DNA from 4 places in the Bacillus sp. JK62 genome. Region 3 is predicted to be linked to each of the others. Evidence: riboswitches for the same ligand, from Rfam matches in the RefSeq annotation. Region 3 holds a riboswitch; each other region holds the start of a gene.
The links. A riboswitch is a leader RNA that binds a small molecule or an ion and turns the genes downstream of it on or off. The one in region 3 is predicted to bind S-adenosylmethionine.

Region 1 (4,212 bases), on a different contig from region 3:
TGTTTATCCGGCGTATAAATATCTTCGATGTCGACGACGCCGTATGTTTCTCCGCCGTAAGTCAGTTTCACCGTGTCGCCGACGGCAAGCTCAGCCGCTTTTTCTGAATCGACCGGAAGCGTGATCGGCAGGGACCAGACAACCCCTGATGCCAGACGCATATTTTCAACGACTGATACGTAATCTTTTTCTGTGAAAAATCCTTCAATCGGGCTGTACCCCCCGATCCCGATCAGCTCTAAATCAGCGAACGAAATCAAATCAAGCTCAATTTCTTTGTGGACGGATGTAAGATCATACTGCTCATTCACCCGATTAATTAATGTTCCTCCGTGCGGTGCTAAACTCATAATACATGATTCCTCCCAGTTAACAGATAAATAAACTCAGATTAATAGTTAAATGCCCCCGCCTTGTTCATGGACAGAGCGTTTCTCTTTTCGGATGGCTTTCATCAGACTGGCGGCTCCGCCAGCTGCCAAAAGCACGCTGGCCATCATAAAGATGGAATAGTAATCTCCTTTTAACAGCAGGGAGACAAGCAGATACGAAATCGACAGTGACAAAAACGGCGAAACGACCCAAACTTTGAGCATCGTTTTCACGACTTCTTTATGAAAAACGTTCGGCCCGTTTTTGGCCATTCCGATACCGATAATTGATGATGATGTGACTTGCGCCAATGGGACCGGCAGACCGAAGACGGAACTGATAATGACAAGCCCCGCGCCGGTTCCTGAAAGCAGTATGCCTTCTCCGGCTGAAAATCTCGTAATCTTTTTCCCGTTGGTTTCAAGCACTTTACGTCCTAAAAGCAGAGCGCCGAGAGCGACAAAGATGCCTCCGTACAGCGTTCCTTTTGACACGCTGAGTACGCCCGCAGCCACCAAAGGGCCCACCGCATTTGCGACATTGTTCATTCCGGCTGAAAAAGCTTCCCAAAACCCCGCAAAAAGCAGCACAATCCCTAAAATCTTCTGTTTCCGTTTCGAAATGACTCGAATATTCAGAGAACTGAATACCTTCGATACGAGAAAGGTGAAACAGAACGCGACGAACGGTACGAGCACCCAAAAAATCACGATGACCAAAAGATGCTGTAAAAACAATACTTTGTACGCGACGCCGACACCGACAATCGCCCCGACAGTGACCTCACTCGTCGACAGCGGAATGCCGAGCACATTCGCCGTGAATAACGATAGCGCCGCCGCTCCGATTATAATGCAGACAATGGTGAGCGTAATGGTTTGTTCGGGAATGATTCCGCCGCTGATCGTCTTAACGACTTCACCGCCGCCGATAACCGCCCCTGACAGGACTCCGGCCGCGCAGATGATCAGCGCATACGTTTTCTTTTTAACGGCGCCGGACCCGTAAGCGACTCCCATTGATGCCGCGGCTCCGCTGGCTCCGATATTCATGGCAAAAAACAGGCAGAATAAAATAGCGGCTAATTCCATCGGGCAGCTCCTTTATTCATGCAGTCCGCATTCGGTTTTCGCCATGCCGTTCCATCTGCCGCTCCGCAAATCTTCCGCGGTAAACGCAGGTGAAGTGCACGGTTCACAGCCGATGCTCGGATACCCCTGATCATGGAGGATATTGTAATCCAGCTCATGCTTGGAAGTATATCTCCAGATGTCTTTCCATGTCCAATGGATCAGCGGGCATACTTTAATCGATTGAAACTTGTCGTCTTTATTCAGGAAATTCGTATTCGCCCGGCTCGGCCCTTGATCCCGGCGAAGGCCGGACAGCCATGCCGGATGCCCTGCGAGTGCTTCTCTTAACGGCAGAATTTTTCTGATGTAGCAGCACTGGTTCGGTTCTCTTTCCCACAGTTTATCTCCGTGAGCCTCGGCCTGTTCCTCAAGAGTAAGGCTGGGCTTTTTCAGGATAATGTTCAGCCCCGGGTAACGTTCTTTCACTTTTTCGATCGTTTCATATGTTTCTTTAAAGTGAAGACCCGTATCGAGAAACACGATTTCCGCGTCTTTCTTTACTTTAGAAATTAAATCGATCAGGACGATGCCCTCAATCCCGAAGCTGCACGCGTAAACAAGCTGGTCTCCGTAGTGGCCGTATGCCCATTTTAAAACGGACAGCGCGCCTTTATAGGAATCGTCTTCCGGAAATGTAATCGCCGGCTCTTCCCATGTGTCATACGTTAGCATTTTTTCTTTCCTCCTCCCGGAGACAATCAAACAGCTGTTGTTCTCTGCCGGTTGTCTTATCCCTCAATCTTTTTTTATATAAAAAACTTTCAATCCAGCGGAATGAAAGACAGTGACCCGGTATAGCCCTTATCTTCAAAATGCTGTGCATTTTTCTGGATGCGGCACCTTGCAATACACGCAGGTTGCCGGGCGTCATCGGTCCAGTCCCTCAGCCGCTCTTGATAAGCTTTTTAGATTTGTACTAAATTTTAGCACAATTCTAACAGAAGTCAACCCGAGTTTTTTGATAGGAATAATAAAACAGGCCCTGAGGCCTGTTTTTATTGTCATTATTTTTTAAACCAATCTTTTGACTCGGGATTCAGTTTCCATGATTTCAGTTTTTCAATGTCAGCTGAATGAATCGTTCCGTTTTCAAGCGCGACTTCAATCAGCGTGTCATAATCGGTTAACGAGTAATAAGGAAGACCCGCTTTTTTAAAGGCTTCTTTTGCTTTCGGCAGTCCGTATGTAAAAATGGAAATGACGCCGAGGACTTCCGCGCCCTCTCTTTGAAGGGCCGCCGCAGCTTCAAGCACGCTGCCTCCGGTAGAAATCAAGTCTTCAATCACGACTGTTTTTTGTCCTTTCTTAATGGCGCCTTCTATTTGATTTCCTTTGCCGTGCACTTTCGGTTTGCTTCTGACGTAGCACATCGGCGCGCCTGTACGGTCTGCGAGAAGCACAGCATGCGGAATGCCCGCCGTTGCAGTGCCCGCGATCATCTCCGCCTCGGGGAAATGCTCCTTCAGCAGTTTGCCGAGCCCGTCCGCCACATCATTTCTCACTTTTGGATACGACAATGTCAGACGGTTGTCACAATAGATCGGTGATAAAATGCCGCTCGCCCACGTAAACGGCTCATTCGGACGTAAAAAGACAGCTTCAATGTGTAATAGATGTTTTGCGATAGCCTGTTTCATCGGCGAACGCCCTCCCATTCCAGTTTAATTGCTTCATATGCTTTAACGGGGTTTTCCGCTTTTGTAATTGAGCGGCCCACGACGATGGCTGACGAACCGTTTTCTTTCGCAAATGACGGAGTCGCCGTCCGGACTTGATCGTCAGCTGCGTCACTGGCCGTGCGGATGCCCGGCGTGACTGTCAGAAATGAAGGCCGGACCGCTTCATAAATGGCTTTTGTTTCATGGACCGAACATACCACTCCGTCCAGCCCGCACTCTTCCGCCATTTTGCCGTAGTGCACAACCGTTTCTAACAGCGGCTTTTGCAGCAGAAGCTCTTCCTTCGCCACCTGCTCTGAAGTGCTGGTCAGCTGAGTCACCGCGATTAAAGACGGACGTTTTCTGCCTGCCGGCGTGCCTTCTTCAAGCCCCTCAAGGGCCGCGCGCATCATGCGTGCGCCCCCTGCCGCATGCACATTGACGAGATCAACGCCGAGGCGGGCCAGCCGCTTCATCGCTTTATTGACCGTAGTCGGGATATCATGAAGCTTTAAATCTAAAAATATATCACAGTTCCGTTCTTTTAATTGGTGAATGATGGCGGGGCCTTCCTGATAAAAAAGTTCCATCCCCGTTTTGACAAAAAGCCTTTCCTTTTCAAACAAGTCTAAAAACGTTAAAGTCTCTTCCCCTGATGCAAAATCAAGCGCGATGATGGGCAGGTTGTTTTTCATGTTTCCAGCTCCTTCCGATGCATTCACTTACAGATTGAAAGCCGTGTTGGCGCAGCACACGGGGGAGCTGTTCTATGATTTCCGGGCAGACGAACGGATTGACGAAGTTTGCCGTGCCGACGGCAACCGCACTCGCTCCCGCAAGAAGAAATTCTAATGCATCCTCTGCGGTCTGAACGCCGCCCATCCCGATAATCGGAATTTGAACGGCCTGGCTGACTTCGTATACCATCCGGATGGCGACCGGTTTGATCGCCGGGCCTGACAGTCCGCCCGTTTTATTTGCTAAAATCGGCCGTCCGGTCTTGAGGTCGAGCCTCATCCCGATGAGTGTATTAATCATCGTCAGACCGT
Region 2 (4,212 bases), on a different contig from region 3:
TCTGTTCTATTTGCGGACATATTACCGCCTCCATTTCGGTTAAGTCACCGAAATAAAAACCGCTACCCTGCGCCTTAATACGACTAAGTCAACACAATAAAAAACGGCTAGAAACGTTGATATAACGCCTCTAACCGCAGTGTATGATTCCGACTGGGCTCGAACCAGCGACCTCTACCCTGTCAAGGTAGCGCTCTCCCAGCTGAGCTACGGAATCATGATATGTATGTGTTGCTGGGTATGTTGTTGTCTCTCTGACATTTATAATTATATATCCTGATTTCTCATTCGTCAACACTTTTTTTATCTAAAATAAAAAAGGGCGCGTCGCAAAATTGACGGCGCCCTTTTCGTTTATGATCTCACTTGGGCGGGGGTTATTTTTTTCAATGCCTGTTCGAAGTCCCGTTCTAAATCTTCGGCGTTTTCGACTCCGACGCTCAGGCGCAGAAGGCCGTCTGTGATGCCGCGTTTCTCCCTCTCTGCTTTCGGCATGGCGGCATGCGACATGGCTGCAGGGTATGAGAGAATGGACTCGACAGCGCCGAGGCTGACGGCAAATACCGGAAGCGATACGTTTTCGACCAGCTTTTTGACGGCTTCTTTGCTTTCCAATTCAAAGGACAGGACGGCGCCCGCTCCGCTCGCTTGACGTTTATGGGTATCGGCTCCCGGGTGTCCGGCAAGGCCGGGATAGTAAACGTTTTTGATGGCGGGATGCCCGTCAAAATAGGCAGCCAGCCGTTCAGCCGTCCGGCTCGCTTTTTCCAGTCTGACCTGCAATGTTTTTAAGCCTCTCAATACGAGCCAGCAGTCCTGAACACCGAGCACCGCTCCAAACGAGTTTTGCAGCTTATACAGCTGATTGCCGAGCTCTTCATCTTTTACGGCGGCAAGGCCTGACAGCACGTCACTGTGGCCGCTTAAAAATTTCGTCGCGCTGTGAAGCACGATATCTACACCGAGATCAAGCGGACGCTGCAGAGCAGGCGTCATGAATGTATTGTCAAGGTATGTCAGACAGCCGTGATCCTTTGCCAGTTTGACGACGCCCTTAATATCCGTGATGCCGAGCGTCGGGTTTGACGGTGTTTCCATATAAATGGCTTTCGTGTTCGGACGGATGGCGCGGGCGACCGCTTCTGTGTCCGTCATATCGACAAAGGTATGTTCGATTCCGAAACGGGACAGAACCTCAGTCACCATGCGGAATGTTCCGCCGTACACATCCTCCGTGACGAGAACATGGTCGCCTTGGGATAAGAGCAGAAATGCCGTCGAAATCGCCGCCATACCGGAGCTGAAAGCAAAACCTCTCGTTCCGCCTTCAAGACCTGCGATCGTTTCTTCAAGCGCTGTTCTTGTCGGTGTGCCGGAGCGGCTGTAATCATATGTCCCGAATTCTTCAAATGAAGACTGATGGAATGTCGAAGCATGCTGGATCGGCACGCTGACGGCTCCGGTGGCTCCGTCTGTTTTAAATGGATTGTGCACGAGCTGGGTTTCCAACGTCCAATTGTGATTACTCATATGACACGGCCCCCTCTTTTACTTGCTGTAATGCCTGCTTTACATCCCGCTTCAAATCTTCTGCATGTTCAATGCCCACTGAAAAACGCAGCAGGCGGTTGCAGACGCCGTTTGCGATACGGATGTCTTCCGGAATGTCCATGTGCGTCTGTGTCGCGGGGTATGTAATAAAGCTTTCCACCCCGCCGAGACTTTCTGCGAAACAAATCGTTTTCAGCGCCTTTAAAAACGGATTGACCCATTCTTCTTTTTGCAGCCGGAAAGACAGCATTCCGCCTTTTCCGGGATATAACACGTCGGCGATTTCCTCTTCCTGTTCTAAAAATTCTGCAAGTTCACGGGCGTTTTCTTCATGACGGCGCATTCTGAGTCCGAGTGTTTTCATCCCTCTCATTAAAAGCCACGAATCAAACGGCGGGAGAACGGCGCCGATCGCATTTTGGTGATTAAACATGATGTCGCCGAGCTCTTCATCCTTAACGACAGCCAGACCGGCAAGGAGATCATTGTGCCCGGCTAAATATTTTGTGGCGCTGTGAATGACGATGTCCGCTCCCAGTTCAAGCGGGCGCTGGAGCACCGGAGTATAAAACGTATTATCCACAATTAAAAGCAGGCCGGCTTCTTTCGTAATCCGGGCGATTTTTTCAATGTCCGCCTCCTGCATTAACGGGTTTGTAGGCGTTTCAACAAATACCGCTTTCGTGTTTTCCGTTAATTTGGAGCGTAAACAGTCTTCATCGCTGAAATCATCGTAAATAAAGCTTAAGCCGTATTTTCTCCATTCATTTTCAAACAAACGGTATGTGCCTCCGTATAAATCGGAGGATACAATCAATTCATCCCCGCTTTTAAATAAAGCCATAATCGTTTGAATGGCTGCCATTCCCGAGCTGAAAGCAAAGCCTCTCGCACCGTTTTCCAACACGGCGATAGCGTCTTCGACGAGCTGGCGTGTCGGGTTTTTCGTGCGCACGTAATCAAAACCTGTAGATTCTCCTATTCCTCTATGGCGGTAAGCGGTGGACAGATAAATCGGCGGACTGACCGTTCCTGTTGCTTCTTCGCTTCTATTTCCAATTTGGGCTAATTTTGTTTCAACATGCTGCGTCATCAGTAAGCACCATCCTTTTCAAAAATAAAAAAGCTCCCTCTTCATAAGAAGAAGGAGCTTTTCTCTTCCTCTTATCTTCCAAGCATGTGAATCGCTTGCTGGATTTAGCACCTTGGCACTTTGCCTTCCCGCGGCAAAGCAAACCGGTTGCTGAGGTTTCAAAGGGCCAGTCCCTCCACCTCTCGTGATAAGAATATTGTTTTGTATTTTCTGATTGTTCTATATTAACGCACTATAAAATGGATTTCAACAACTTTTTAATTTTCTGAACTCTCGCAAGAAGTGCATCTGAAGAAAGAAATTTCTAATAATTCATGGTACAATAGGGAAAAACCATCAAGACAAGAAGCGGCCTGGAGGAATGCGAAGTGGCACCGAAAACCGGAATCATTCATGAGAAAAAACTTTTCTCTCATGAGCTTAAAGAAGAAATGACCGTTTTGGTCTACCTGCCCAACACTTACTCCCCTCTGTATAAATATCATACGGTCATCGCCCAGGACGGCCATGATTATTTCAGATTAGGAAGGATCGGGCGGCAGGCGGAAGAGCTCATGTCAAAAGGGGAAATTGACCGCTGCATCATTATCGGCGTCCCATATAAAAATGTGCGGGAGCGAAGAAACACATACCATCCCGAAGGCTCTAAGTTCGCCTCATATAAACGGTTTATCGCAAATGAGCTCGTTCCTTTTATCGACAAAGAATACCCCACTTATCAAGTCGGATACGGCCGCACCATGATCGGGGATTCCCTCGGCGGAACCGTCTCGCTCATGACGGCGATTGACTATCCGAACATGTTTGGAAACGTCATCATGCAGTCTCCGTATGTTGACGGGCACGTGCTGGATGCCGTCCGGCAGTCGGAGGATCTCAAACAGATTTCCGTTTATCATCAAATCGGAGAAAAAGAAACCGCCGTCCACACGACGGACGGCCAGGTGCTTGATTTCACCGCGCCGAACGAAGAGCTCAAACAGCTGCTGGAAAGCAAACAGTCCGAATACACGTATGAAACCTTTGACGGGGATCATAAATGGACATACTGGCAGCCGCTCATCACGCCGGCGCTGAAAAAAATGCTGTAACCATTCATTTAAGGAGGGAACTTTCATGAAATACGGTATTGTTTTATTTCCATCAAAAAAATTACAGGATCTCGCCAATTCGTACCGGAAACGCTACGACCCGAGCTACGCGCTCATTCCGCCGCATCTGACGGTAAGAGATCCGTTTGAAGCGACAGAACAGGAAATCGAGCAGGTCGTATCACAGCTGAGACAGACGGCGAAAGAGTCGCATCCGCTCGTTCTGAAAATCACAAAATACAGCTCGTTTTCTCCTGTGAATAATGTGATATATATGAAAGCAGAGCCGACGGAGGAATTAAAATCTCTGAGTGAGAAATGCTACTCAGGAGCATTATCCGGCGAGCCGGAATACAGCTTCGTTCCGCATGTCACGGTCGGCCAGAAGCTGTCGTCAGATGAACATTCCGACGTACTCGGACAGCTGAAAATGCAGGACATTTCCCACGAAGAAGTCATCGACCGTTTTCACCTGCT
Region 3 (4,212 bases):
GTCTGTCAAGCGCCCACGCGAGGTTGACGGCAGTGGGCCTCGAACTGTTTAAATACGCTTTGACATCCGCGAACTGACGTCGGAAATCTGAAAGGTCGCGGGCTTCAAATGACTTGGCGGAGAGCGCGAGTCCGAATGCCGCGGTTATACCGATGGCAGGGGCGCCCCTTACTTTCAGCGTGACAATCGCGTCGAATACATCTTCCTTTGTTTCAAGTTCCACATACTCAGTGACGTCGGGAAGCTTTTGCTGATTTAAAATGCGGATGTAGGTTTCTTTCCATTCCACAGAACGGGGGATGGCAAATTCATTGGTCATGCTGCATCATTCCTTTACACGGAGCTTAAATTGGTCCAGAACCTCGGTGATATGCTTCAGTTCTTTTCTGTTTTCGATATAATAGGCGCCGATCTCAAGCGCCAGCTTCTTCCGTTCGATTCGTTTGTCAAACGGAGTGATTTCATCTAAGTCAGCCACATGGGCGAGTCCGATCGTGCGCCGGATCAATTCGCATCCCGCAAAACCGACCGCTTCTTCAAACGCGTTTTTCAGTGTGTCTTCCAGCAGGTGTCTGCGGGAAGGCAGGCAGTCTTTCTCCCATGCTTCACTGAATGTTTTCACAAATGTATCCCATACGGCGGCAGTATGGTCATATAACGGCTGTCTGTCGTCACCGTCGCGGCTGAGGGCGTTTAACAGCAGATTGGCGATAAATTGGCCGATATCAAACCCGATCGGTCCGAAGAAAGCAAACTCGGGATCAATCACCTTTGTTTCAAGTTCATCGGCGAAGATGCTTCCCGTGTGCAGATCGCCGTGAACCAATGTTTCCGCGGAATTCAGAAAGATGGCTTTCAATTCGTCAGCGCCTTCTTTCAGCCGGGAATTGTTCCAAACTTTTTCTGCGTATGGGCGCAGCTCCTCTTCAAAATCGTTTGTCTCATGGTCGAGAAACGGTTCTGTAAACACAAGCCTTTCTGTAATATTGCAAAGCTCAGGATTTGTAAACTGCTTTGCGAGCTGCTGCTTTACTTTCGCATCGAGCGCATAATCGGATGAGTAAAAAAGCGTTTTCCCTAAAAATTCACCGATATGAACCGATAAGTTCGGATAATGCTGCCCTTCCAGCAGCCCTTTTCTTGAAATCTGCAAATGTGAGAGGTCTTCCATTACCGTGACGGCCATTTCAGTATCGGAATAGTAAACGGCCGGAACGAGGTGCGGCACGTGTTCGCCCTGGCGGATGAGGGCGCTGCTTTCGATTCTCGCCCGATCAATTGTAAGCGGCCAGCTTTCACCGACGACTTTCGCGTAAGGAATCGCCTGTTTGATAATCAGTCCTTTTTGGTTTTCTTTATCGTAAACATGGAAGACGTAATTTAAATTGCCGTCGCCGATTTCACGGCATGTCAGAGTGCTTTTGCTTTGGAATAAGCCGAGCTTGACAGCTAACGCGGCGGCGGAGCTTTCTGTTAATTGTTCATAAAGACTTGTTTTAGTTGCTGACATGGATTTACCCTCCAATTATGTAGTGGTAGTAAGAGATCGTGACGGAGAATACGCCCGAAAAAAAAGCCTCCTTCTCTGAAAGAGAAGGAGGCTGAAACAGTGCAGTCCGCCTCTTATCTCTCAGATAACATCTGATGGAATTAGCACCGTGCCTTATGAGACAATCGTCTCGGCGCAAAATGTACGCGCCCCATTTCACAATGGAATTACGGTCGGTTGCTGTTGGGGTCAAAAGGCCAATTCCCTCGCCCAACTCTCGATAAGAGAAAATATATTGATTTGTATCACAATTCGGATTAATCAGTTGATGAAAATATTAGCAGGTGCCGGATATTCTTGTCAACGTTTTTTTGAAAATTAATATAAATCACGCCGCAAGTCTTGGAAAACCGGAATGGTTCCGCGGACGGCCGCGCTTTCTGACACATCAATTTCCGCCCGGACTGAGCCTTCCGTCCGGTCTCCTTCGGCTAAAATCCGGCCCCACGGGTCAATAATCAGGCTGTGGCCGGCAAATTCATTATCGGGATTGGACCCCGTGCAGTTAGAGGCTGCGACAAAACATTGGTTTTCAATTGCTCTGGCGATAAGCAGGCTTCGCCAATGATCAAGGCGGGGCAGAGGCCATTCCGCAGAGATAAACAGGACATTCGCGCCCTGGGACGTATGCTTTCTGATCCATTCGGGGAAACGGATATCATAGCAGATCAGCCCGGCGCACTTGACACCGTCAAGCTCAAAGGAACCGTCGCTGTTTCCTGCTGACAAGTAAAGGTGTTCATCCATCAGCTGAAACAGATGGGCTTTCTGATACCGCTTCACGATCTGTCCGCTGTTATCGGCGATGTACATGGTGTTATAGACATCTTCGCCTTCTTTGACCGCAAAAGATCCGGCAACGAGGTGTACGTTGTATGTTTTTGCCGTTTCTTTAAGCCACTGTTTCGAAACTTTGCCGTTTTCATCCGCCAGCTGGTCTAGCCGTGTGAGATCATAGCCGGTCGTCCACAACTCAGGAAGCACGATTACATCCGCATGGCGGCTTTCTTGCTCAATCAAAGATTCTGCTTTTTTAAAATTTTCTGAAGGATTTCCGTATGAAATATCAAATTGCAAACAGGAAACGGTCCATTTCATTTTTTAACACCTCAAGTTTCTCTTTACTTTTTTTATTTAACCATATATGATGATGGACTATCATTTCAAGACATTTTTAGAAGGTGAAAAATATGAACTTTGAAATCTCAGATGTACTCAAACAGCTGCCGGAACAATTTTTCGCATCATTGGTGCAAAAAGTGAATCAAAAGCTGAAAGAAGGCAGAGACGTCATCAATTTAGGGCAGGGAAACCCTGATCAGCCGACGCCTCAGCATATCGTTGAAGAAATGAAGCGTGCCGTCGAAAGGCCGGAAAATCATAAATACTCCTCATTCCGGGGCGCTTACAGCTTCAAAAAAGCAGCCGCTGCATTTTATGAAAGGGAGTACGGGGTCACGCTTGATCCGGAAACGGAAGTCGCCGTGCTGTTCGGAGGCAAGGCGGGACTTGTTGAGCTTCCGCAATGTCTTTTAAACCCGGGAGATACCATTCTGGTGCCTGATCCCGGATATCCTGATTACTGGTCGGGCGTCGCCCTTGCGAAAGCGAAAATGGAAATGATGCCGCTGACGGAAGAAAGAGGGTTTCTCCCTGATTACAGCGTAATTCCTGAAAAGGTGCGGAGCGAGGCGAAGATGCTGTATCTCAATTATCCGAATAATCCGACCGGCGCTGTGGCGACTGAGGCGTTTTTTGAGGAGACGGTCGGTTTTGCGGAACAAAACGGCATTTGTGTCGTTCATGATTTCGCGTACGGAGCCGTCGGTTTTGACGGGCATAAACCGCTGAGCTTTTTACAGACGGAAGGCGCAAAAGAGACGGGAATCGAAATCTATACCTTGTCCAAAACGTATAATATGGCGGGCTGGCGGGTCGGATTTGCCGTCGGAAACGCTTCTGTTATCGAAGCGATCAACCTTTATCAGGATCATATGTTTGTCAGCCTGTTTCCCGCGGCGCAGCAGGCGGCGGCAGCCGCTCTTTTAGCGGATCAGGCATGCGTCGCAGCGCAAAATGACAGATATGAATCAAGACGCAATGCATGGATTAAAGCCTGCCGCGGTATCGGCTGGGATGTGACGGCTCCGGCGGGCTCCTTTTTTGCATGGCTCCCTGTGCCCGACGGTTATACGTCACAGTCGTTTTCAGATCTGCTGCTCGAGAAAGCGGATGTCGCCGTCGCTGCCGGAAACGGGTTCGGAAAATGGGGGGAAGGCTATATAAGAGTCGGTCTTCTGACAAGTGAAGAAAGACTTAAAGAAGCTGCGGAACGGATCGGGAAACTGAATCTTTTCACCTGAAAAAGCATTGACATATCAGGATAACAATGCGATAATTCAAAATACTTTATAAAATCATTATTCTTATCAAGAGCAGGCAGAGGGACGAGCCCGATGAAGCCCGGCAACCGACTGATAAAGCACGGTGCTAATTCTTGCAGCAGGAGCTGAGAGATAAGATTCGGACATAACACGAAGCCTCTTTCTGCTCATACGGAAGAGGTTTTTTATGTTTTGTGAAAGAAAGAGAGGCGTTCACGCATGAGCGAAGTATTGGCAACATATCTTCTGACAAACACAACGGACAGTGAAAAGCGGGCG
Region 4 (4,212 bases), on a different contig from region 3:
AAAAGTTTTGGCGCTTTTTCCAGTTTTACGTGTTTTTCGTTATTTGAAAATGTCGAATTTAAAAAATTATGATTCGGTCCCGGGACAAATAAAAGCGGAAAATCGTCATCGCTCTCAAGAGGGATGTGTGTCGGCAGCGCCGGATAACCGTCCTGTTTCATCTTTTCCGAATATAATTCAATTCTTCCGCTCGGTGTCTTGAGCTTTCCCGGAAAAAGCGGTTTTTTCCGTTTGGCTTTCATGAAGGAATGGCGTGAGAGCGCTTCGTAATCAATATCCTCGATATACGGATTGTCGGGAAAGTCCAGCGCCTGTCTGATTAATTCTTCATCGGAATCCTGAAGCTCCTGCTCGGTAAATCCCATTGCTCCGGCAAGCAGACGGAACACTTCCGTATTCGATTTGCTGTCCCCGTAGGGTTCGATCACCGGTTTTTGCAGCTGAATAAAATGATGCCAGTAAGACGTGTAAAAATCCGTGTTTTCAAAAGCGGATGAAGCAGGGAGCACGATATCCGCATATTTGGCGGTTTCCGTTAAAAATAAATCGTGAACGACTGTAAATAAATCCTCCCGCAGCAGGCCTTTTCTGACTTTATTCGCTTCCGGCGCAACCACTGCGGGATTCGTACCGTAAATAAACAGGGAGCGCACGGGCGGTTTTGTTTCTAAAAGAACGCTTCCGAGCCTGTTCATATTAAATGATCGCGGCTTCCGGCCGTAAAGCAGATCAGGCCGCTGGAGCGCTTGTCTGTTATAGTTTAATACCGCGCTGTTGTGCTTGATTGCGCCTCCTCCGGTGTTGAGCCACTGTCCTGTAACAGCCGGAAGGCAGGCGACGGTGCGGACGATCATTCCGCCATTGTCATGGTGCTGAATGCCGTTTCCAATCCTGATAAGGGAAGGGGAGGTTTCCCCGTACATTCTCGCAAGGCGTCTGATATCGTCGGCTTTAACGCCTGTAATAGCAGAAACCGTTTCCGGATCATAGTGTTTAACATGCGCTTTTAATTCTTCACTGCCTTCGGTGTATTCTGTGAGAAATGCTTCATCGTGAAGGTTTTCGTCGAATAAGACATGCATGATACCGAGGGCGAGTGCGGCATCTGTGCCGGGGCGAATGGGAATAAACCAATCGGCAAGCCGGCCGGTTTGATTCTTATGTACATCGATAACGACAATTTTAGCCCCTTTTTTCCGGGCTTTTTGAGCAATCATGATTTGGTGCATATTCGTGCTGACGGCATTGATCCCCCAAAAAATAAAGAGCTTTGCATGTATGGTCTCCTCCGGATCAGTACCCGCTCCTTCACCCATTGTATAGTTATAGCCTTCAGATCCGGCTTTGCTGCAGATCGTCCGTTCGAGATGACTCGCTCCGAGACGATGGAAAAAACGGCGGTCCATTCCCTCTGCCGCCAGTTTTCCCATATTGCCGTAAAAGCTGTACGGAAGAATGCTTTCCGCTCCTTCTTCGGCAATAAGCTCTTTCCAGCGCGAACTGATCGTATTGATCGCTTCCTCCCAGGAAATAGGCGCAAACGCGGCTTCACCTTTTTTACCGATCCGTTTTAACGGAACGGTTACGCGCTTCTCATCATAAATACGCTCAGCCATGTGTCTGACTTTGTTGCAAATATTCCCTGATGTGACCGGGTGATCGGGGTCTCCCTGAATGTTAACGATTTTTCCGTCTTTTTTTGTCACAAGCAAGCCGCATTGATCGGGACAGTCTAGGGAGCACACCGACTTAAAGACCCCGTTCGGCTGTGTTGCAGCAGAATTCATAGCCCATTTCTCCTCTTTGTTTATATTGTAAGCATTATAACATTTCAAAATCGAACGTCAATTCAGAAAAAAGTGTTGACATCATGGAAAGACTTTTCTATGATGAGTTTATTCTTTTAAACAGCCTGACAATTTCATCATTTTATTTTCTATCCAGAGAGGTGGAGGGACTGGCCCTATGAAACCTCGGCAACATTTATTGTGCCAATTCCAGCAAGCGTATGCTTGAAAGATAGGAAAGAATGGTCTATACATATTTGTGCGCTTCAAGCGGATAAAGACGGTATATGAATCTCTTTCCTTCTTTGAGGAAAGAGATTTTTTTATGGAAAAATTTATGTGAAAAGGATGTTTTGTACCATGACGGTTTTAATTACCGCGCCATATCACGACGAGGGGCTGAAGGAGCTGACTGAGCTGTTCGGCCGGACTGTGCACCGGCCGTGGAAGAAGCACGGCCGGGCCTATCGGGAAGATGAATTGATCCGAATGATTCAAGAGACAAACGCGTCGGGGCTTATTACCGAACTTGATGAGGTGTCTGAGCGTGTTATTGACATATTGCCGGATTCCGCTTTTATCGGTGTCTGCAGAGGAATGCCGTCTAATGTGGATATTGCGGCGGCGACTAAAAGAAAAATCCCCGTTTTCTTTACACCGGCCCGCAATGCCCAGGCCGTTGCTGAAATGTTTATCGGAAATGTGATTTCATTTTTGCGTCATACGTATTCTTCCCATCAGTGGCTGAAGGACGGGAAGTGGAATGGTGATTATTTGCAGGCTTACGTCAAATTCAGAGGAAATGAGCTGACGGGGAAAACAGTCGGCCTTATCGGTTTCGGCGCTGTCGGACAGAGAATCGCCCGGCTATTGGCCGCTTTTGATTGCAAAGTGCTTTACTATGATCCATTTGTCCGTCATGAAAACCGGGAGTATGAAAAAACGACGATTGAACGGGTATTTTCTGAAAGTGATATTGTTTCCGTTCACTTGCCGCGCACAGAAGAAACCATCGGCCTTATCGGCGCCCGGCACTTTCAATTGATGAAACAGGAAGCTGTTTTTGTCAATACGTCAAGAGCGGCGGTTACAGACAGGGAAGAGCTGCTGCGGGTGCTGAAAGAACGGCGGATTAAGGGAGCGATCCTTGACGTGTTTTATCATGAACCGCCTGAATCTTCTGATTATGAATTGATCTCTTTGCCGAATGTGTTAGCGACTCCCCATTTAGCGGGCGCAACATTTGAAGTGGAAGATCATCATGTGAAGATTTTAAATGAAGCGCTTTTCAAATGGAAACAAGATCAAACCTATACAATACGTGAACTTTATAACAAAAGAGAACTTGAAACGGAAGGAGGAGGCTGTAATGGCTGAACAAAAAGGCTACCTTGTATTTGACATCGGGACTGGGAATGCGCGAGTCGCGGTCGTGACTGCCGGCGGCGAAGTGACCGCGCTTGAAAGGGAAGACATCGAATATGTGACGGATCCGCTTTATCCGGACGGACGATATTTCTCACCGGAAGGGTTATGGACGCAAATCAGCGCTATGGCAAGAAAGGCTATTGCCAAGAGCCCTCATATTACATTAATCGGAATCACCTCAACAAGCCAGAGGCAGGGAATCGTTTTGATCAATAAAGATAAAAAGGCATTTCTCGGTCTGCCCAACATTGATAACAGAGGGCGTGAATGGGAAGGCGGGATTGAGGCAGAAGAAGAAGTGCATCAGCAAACCGGACGTCTTCCGAGCGCTTTATTTTCCGCCATGAAATTTGTCGGATTAAAAGCCAGACAGCCGTCTTTATGGAAAGAAGTGAAGTGCATCACAAGCATCAGTGACTGGGTGACATTTGAGCTGAGCGGAATTTTAAGCTATGAACCGTCACAGGCTGCTGAAACACTGCTGTTTGACGTAAGGAAAAAGGCGTGGTCAGAGAAATTATGCAACATCTTCGGTGTGCCTTCTGCCATTCTTCCTTCACTCGTCCGATCTGGGACGGTTGTCGGAATGTTAACGTTTAAGAAAGCGGCGGTGCTCGGTCTTTCTGAAAGAGTGCCTGTGATTGCAGGCGGGGGAGACACACAGCTTGCCATCAAAAGTGCAGATGCAAAGCCGGGAGATATCGTCATCGTATCCGGCACAACGACGCCGATTACAAAGATAACAGCGGAGACCGGAACCGAAAGTTTAGAGAATGCATGGCTGAATTGCCATACAGAAGAAGGTCAATGGCTTCTTGAAACGAATCCGGGTGTAACAGGACTCAATTATCAAAAATTAAAATCCATTTTTTATCCGAATGAATCCTACAGCGTCATGGAACGGGAAATCGCAAGTCTGCCGAAACATGATCATGCTTGTATATCTGCGTTAGGCTCCTATTTATCGCCTGAGAAAAACGCACTGGCAAAAGGCGGA

Region 1: another riboswitch for S-adenosylmethionine. It lies ahead of ACWJJ4_RS16310 (phosphoadenylyl-sulfate reductase); the one in region 3 lies ahead of mtnK (S-methyl-5-thioribose kinase).
Region 2: another riboswitch for S-adenosylmethionine. It lies ahead of ACWJJ4_RS11110 (methionine biosynthesis PLP-dependent protein); the one in region 3 lies ahead of mtnK (S-methyl-5-thioribose kinase).
Region 4: another riboswitch for S-adenosylmethionine. It lies ahead of ACWJJ4_RS14625 (2-hydroxyacid dehydrogenase); the one in region 3 lies ahead of mtnK (S-methyl-5-thioribose kinase).

Annotation. Positions count from the first base shown of each region.
Region 1 is NZ_JBSJQA010000006.1:609,262-613,473, forward strand. Features, by position in the region: gene sat (sulfate adenylyltransferase) at 1-350, opposite strand, end outside; gene ACWJJ4_RS16305 (inorganic phosphate transporter) at 399-1,463, opposite strand; gene ACWJJ4_RS16310 (phosphoadenylyl-sulfate reductase) at 1,476-2,177, opposite strand; SAM riboswitch class I at 2,304-2,408, opposite strand; gene pyrE (orotate phosphoribosyltransferase) at 2,510-3,142, opposite strand; gene pyrF (orotidine-5'-phosphate decarboxylase) at 3,139-3,858, opposite strand; gene ACWJJ4_RS16325 (dihydroorotate dehydrogenase) at 3,827-4,212, opposite strand, start outside.
Region 2 is NZ_JBSJQA010000003.1:292,476-296,687, reverse strand. Features, by position in the region: tRNA gene ACWJJ4_RS11120 (tRNA-Val) at 145-217, opposite strand; gene metC (cystathionine beta-lyase) at 355-1,530, opposite strand; gene ACWJJ4_RS11110 (methionine biosynthesis PLP-dependent protein) at 1,523-2,644, opposite strand; SAM riboswitch class I at 2,713-2,838, opposite strand; gene ACWJJ4_RS11105 (esterase family protein) at 3,013-3,735, shown strand; gene ACWJJ4_RS11100 (YjcG family protein) at 3,761-4,212, shown strand, end outside.
Region 3 is NZ_JBSJQA010000004.1:143,923-148,134, forward strand. Features, by position in the region: gene mtnA (S-methyl-5-thioribose-1-phosphate isomerase) at 1-319, opposite strand, end outside; gene mtnK (S-methyl-5-thioribose kinase) at 326-1,510, opposite strand; SAM riboswitch class I at 1,621-1,776, opposite strand; gene ACWJJ4_RS11925 (carbon-nitrogen family hydrolase) at 1,868-2,647, opposite strand; gene ACWJJ4_RS11930 (pyridoxal phosphate-dependent aminotransferase) at 2,740-3,912, shown strand; SAM riboswitch class I at 3,973-4,072, shown strand; gene mtnW (2,3-diketo-5-methylthiopentyl-1-phosphate enolase) at 4,153-4,212, shown strand, end outside.
Region 4 is NZ_JBSJQA010000006.1:150,177-154,388, forward strand. Features, by position in the region: gene ACWJJ4_RS14620 (molybdopterin oxidoreductase family protein) at 1-1,787, opposite strand, end outside; SAM riboswitch class I at 1,934-2,026, shown strand; gene ACWJJ4_RS14625 (2-hydroxyacid dehydrogenase) at 2,148-3,164, shown strand; gene ACWJJ4_RS14630 (FGGY-family carbohydrate kinase) at 3,157-4,212, shown strand, end outside.